Regions from separate parts of the Streptomyces sp. NPDC044063 genome, predicted to be linked through region 2. Evidence: riboswitches for the same ligand, from Rfam matches in the RefSeq annotation. Region 2 holds a riboswitch; the other holds the start of a gene.
The links. A riboswitch is a leader RNA that binds a small molecule or an ion and turns the genes downstream of it on or off. The one in region 2 is predicted to bind thiamine pyrophosphate.
Positions count from the first base shown of each region.

Region 1 (2,381 bases), on a different contig from region 2:
TGCTCAGCAGGAAGTCCAGGAGGGCCTTGCCGCCCTCGGTGTTCTTCGCGCCCTTGAGGAGGCCGGCGAACTCGATCTGCCGGAAGCAGGTGCCGGTGGCGACGCCCGTCGGGCCCTCCTTGGGCTCCGGCTTCACGCCGAGCACCTCGGCGGGCGGGCTGGAGGCGTAGGAGACCACGAGGGGCTTGTCGCCCTTGGCCTTCCGCCCGGCGGCGGAGCCGGAGAAGCGGTCGTTGTAGGCCTGCTCCCAGCCGTCGACGACCTCGACGCCGTTCTCCTTCAGCTTCTTCCAGTAGTCCTTCCAGCCGTCGTCGCCGTACTGGGCGACGGTGGCGAGCTGGAAGGCCAGGCCCGGGGAGGAGGTGGCGGAGTTCTCGGTGACCAGGAGGTTCTTGTACTCCGGCTTGACCAGGTCGTCGAGGGAGCTCGGCGGGTCCAGCTTGTGGTCGGCGAAGTAGGCGCGGTCGTAGTTGACGCAGATGTCGCCGGTGTCGACGGGCGTGACGCGGTGCTCACCGGCATCCGCCCGGAAGCTCTTCGGCACCCGGTCCAGGCCCTTGGCCTCGTACGGCTCGAAGATCCCCTTGTCGAGGGCGCGCGACAGCAGGGTGTTGTCGACACCGAAGAAGACGTCGCCCTGCGGGTGGTTCTTGGAGAGGATCGCCTGATTGACGGCCCGGCCGGCGTCGCCGCTCTTGATGACCTTGACCTTGTACCCCGTGCGCGCGGTGAACTCCTTGAGCACCGCGTCGGAGGCCGCGAAGGAGTCGTGCGAGACCAGGGTGACGGTCTTGCTCTTCGACTCCCCCGCGCCCTTGTCGTCCTGGCTTCCGCAGGCCGCGAGGGCGGGCAGGCCGAGCGCGGCCACGGCGGCCGCGCCGACGGCACGCCGGAGGGTGGTGTTCATGGTGGTGCTGACTCCCTACGCCGGTACTAACCGGATCAGGTCCGAGGGTCTGCGGGCCGTGCCGCACTCTCAGCGCTTAGTGCGCTCCCCTGTCGGATTGTTCATTTGTACGAGGTGATGCAGGGGGACAGTATCAGCGCTCGGTGGCGGCGAGCTGTCCGCAGGCCCCGTCGATCTCCTGGCCGCGGGTGTCCCGCACGGTGACGGGCACGCCGTGCGCGGCGATGGCCGCGACGAAGGCGCGCTCGTCCTCGGGACGGGAGGCGGTCCACTTCGAGCCCGGGGTCGGGTTGAGCGGGATGAGGTTGACGTGCACCCGCTTGCCCTTGAGGAGGCGGCCGAGGAGGTCGCCGCGCCAGGCCTGGTCGTTGATGTCGCGGATCAGGGCGTACTCGATGGAGATCCGGCGCCCGGACTTCTCGGCGTACTCCCAGGCGGCGTCGAGGACCTCACGGACCTTCCAGCGGGTGTTGACCGGCACCAGGGTGTCGCGCAGCTCGTCGTCGGGGGCGTGCAGCGAGACGGCGAGGCGGCACTTGAAGCCCTCGTCCGCGAAGCGGTGCATGGCCGGGACGAGGCCGACGGTGGAGACGGTGATGCCGCGCTGCGACAGACCCAGGCCGTCCGGCTCGGGGTCGGTGAGACGGCGGATGGCGCCGACGACGCGCTTGTAGTTCGCGAGCGGCTCGCCCATGCCCATGAAGACGATGTTGGACAGCCGCGCGGGGCCGCCGGGCACCTCACCGTCGCGCAGGGCGCGCATGCCGTCCACGATCTGGTGGACGATCTCGGCGGTGGACAGGTTGCGGTCCAGGCCCGCCTGGCCGGTGGCGCAGAACGGGCAGTTCATGCCGCAGCCGGCCTGGGAGCTGATGCACATGGTGACCCGGTCGGGGTAGCGCATGAGCACGGACTCGACGAGCTTGCCGTCGTGGAGGCGCCACAGGGTCTTGCGGGTGGTGTCGTCGTCGCACGAGATGTGCCGCACGACGCTCATGAGCTCCGGCAGCAGCTCGCCCGCGAGCTTCTCGCGGGCGGCGGCCGGGATGTCCGTCCACTGCGCCGGGTCGTGCGCGTAGCGGGCGAAGTAGTGCTGGGACAGCTGCTTGGCGCGGAACGGCTTCTCGCCGATCGCGGCGACGGCCTCGCGGCGCTCGTCGGGGCTGAGGTCGGCGAGGTGCCGCGGCGGCAGCTTGGCCCCGCGGGGGGCGACGAACGTCAGTTCTCCAGGCGCGGGGGCCATGAGCGGAAACTCCTCAGTGCGACGAAAGCGGATGATCTCCGCTGTCGCGGAGCCGGCGGCAGGACGATGCCGGAACCCGGAGATCTCTCAGGGGCACCCACGGTCGCGGGGCCGGAAAAGGGCCCGTCGCGCGGCGACGAGCCCTTCCAGGGTACCTGGCGCCGGTCCGGACCGGCCGGGACCGGAACAGCGCCCGCTCCACGCCGGCCGGGACCGGCCGGCGCACGGCCT
Region 1 covers NZ_JBWKFM010000017.1:65,745-68,125, reverse strand. Annotated here, with positions in the region: gene AC07BS_RS21505 (thiamine ABC transporter substrate-binding protein) at 1-907, opposite strand, end outside; TPP riboswitch at 903-1,008, opposite strand; gene rlmN (dual-specificity RNA methyltransferase RlmN) at 1,041-2,150, opposite strand.
Region 1: it holds a riboswitch for thiamine pyrophosphate, as region 2 does, so the genes downstream of both, AC07BS_RS21505 (thiamine ABC transporter substrate-binding protein) here and thiO (glycine oxidase ThiO) in region 2, are expected to answer to the same signal.

Region 2 (2,381 bases):
CCGGTCATGCGGGCTGCTCCTGGGATGGGGAGGCCTCCCGCGCCGCCGGGGCGACGGGGGAGGGGGTGAAACGTCGGGGGGAGAACGGGCGGGCCTCCTCGGGCAGGTGCCCGGTGGTGAGCACCTCGGCCATCACATCGCCGGTGACCGGGGTGAGCAGCACGCCGTTGCGGTAGTGGCCGGTGGCCGCGAGCAGGCCCGGCAGGGCCGTGGGGCCGAGCAGCGGGGCGTTGTCGGGCGTGCCGGGGCGCAGCCCGGCACGGGTCTCCACCAGCGGCAGCTCGGTGATGCCCGGCACCAGCTCGTGGGCGTCGCGCAGCAGCTCGTAGACGCCGCCGGCGGTGACCGTGGTGTCCCAGCCGAGCTCCTCGCTGGTCGCGCCGACGACCAGCTCGCCGTTCTCGCGCGGCACCAGGTACACCGGGCCGCCGCGCACGACCGCCCGGACCGTGCGGGAGAGGAAGGGCCGGTAGGCGTCCGGTACGCGCAGCCGCAGCACCTGGCCCTTGACCGGGCGGACGGGTGGCAGCACCTCCGGGGGCAGGCCCGGCAGCCGGCCGCTGAGACTGCCCGCGGCCAGCACCGTCCGGTCGGCCGCCACCCGGGTGCCGTCGGCCAGCTCGGCCCCGGTCGCGCGGTCGCCGGCGAGCAGCGCCCGGACCGCCTCCTGGCGGTGGAACACCACGCCCGCCCGCTCACAGGCCGTCAGCAGGGCCCGCGCCAGGCGCCGGGGGTCGGTCTGGTGGTCGCCGTCCACCCGCAGCCCGCCGCGTACGCCGGGCGCCAGCATCGGCTCCAGCCGGCGGCACTCGCGCCCGGACAGCCACCGCGCGTCGAGGCCGCAGCGCAGCTGGAGCTCGTGGAGCTCGCGCAGGTGGGCCCGGTCGTCGGCGTCGAGGGCGACGGCGAGCGTGCCGCAGGCGCGGTAGCCGGTGTCGAGACCGCTGGCCTCCTCCAGCTCGGCCGTGAACGCCGGATAGCGGCGCGCGGAGGCGAGGTTGAGGGCGAGCAGCGTCTCCTCGCCGTAGTGCAGTTCGGTGACGGCGGCCAGCATGCCGGCCGCGACCTGGGCCGCGCCGCCGCCGGGCGCCGGGTCGGCGACCGCCGCGCGCAGCCCGCGCTGGGCGGCGCGCCAGGCCGTGACCAGGCCGATGACGCCGCCGCCGATGACCAGGACGTCATGGGTGTGCCGCGCGTGCATGGGCTTCCAGCCCCTCCCTTCGCCGGCATGACCCGGATCAGGTTCGTACGGTCGGAGGCCGTCCAGCCTCCCTCTCAGCCCGGTGCGTCCGGGCTCCCGCGAGTGCTTGCAGCGGCCACAGTAGTACGCCCCGCCGAGGGGCCGGAAGGGCGGCCCGCGCGTCGTTCACGGTGATCCGCGCGGCAAACATCGTGACGCTGTGTCAGAGGTCTCGTCACCGGTTGCCCCGGTGGAGCCGGGTCGCCGTCCTACAGTTGACCGGGTGAGCGAGCAGACGAACACCTCCAGTGACCGGCGCGTCGTCATCGTCGGCGCGGGCATGGCCGGGGTGCAGACCGCCGTCGCCCTGCGTGAGCAGGGCTGGGACGGCGCGATCTCCCTGCTGGGCGCCGAGCCCCACCGGCCCTACGACCGCCCCCCGCTGTCCAAGGCCGTGCTCCTCGGCAAGGCCGAGGGGTCCGCCTTCGAGGTGGACTTCGACTCGCTCGGCATCGACCTGGAGCTCGGGCGCGAGGTCACCGGGCTGCGCGCCGCCGAGCACCTGCTGGACACCGACCGGGGCCCGGTGCCGTACGACGTCCTGGTCGTCGCCACCGGTGCCGAGCCCGTCACCCTGCCCGGCAGCGAGGGCGTGCCCGGCGTGCACGTCCTGCGCACGGTGGACGACGCCGAGGGGCTGCGACCGGTGCTGGCCGAGCAGCGCGACGTGGTCGCCGTCGGGGCCGGCTGGATCGGCGCCGAGTTCGCCACCGCCGCGCGCGAGGCGGGCTGCCGGGTGACCGTGGTCGAGGCCGCGGACCGGCCGCTCGCGGGCGCCATGCCGGCCGAGGTCGCGGCGCACATGGCCGGCTGGTACGCGCACAGCGGCGCCCGTCTGGTGACCGGCGCGAAGGTGGCGGCCGTGGAGGAGGGCGCGGTCGTCCTGGACGACGGCACCCGGCTGCCCGCCGGCGCGGTGGTCGTCGGCATCGGGGCCCGCCCGGCGACGACCTGGCTGGCCGGCTCGGGCATCGAGCTGGCGGAGGACCGTTCCGTCGTCACCGACGACCGGCTGCGCACCTCCCTGCCGGACGTCTACGCGGTCGGCGACTGTGCGTCGTTCCCCTCGGCCCGCTACGGCGAGCGGCTGCTGGTGCACCACTGGGACAACGCCCTCCAGGGGCCGCGGACCGTCGCCGAG
Region 2 covers NZ_JBWKFM010000013.1:151,476-153,856, reverse strand. Annotated here, with positions in the region: gene thiS (sulfur carrier protein ThiS) at 1-8, opposite strand, end outside; gene thiO (glycine oxidase ThiO) at 5-1,201, opposite strand; TPP riboswitch at 1,199-1,311, opposite strand; gene AC07BS_RS18315 (NAD(P)/FAD-dependent oxidoreductase) at 1,464-2,381, shown strand, end outside.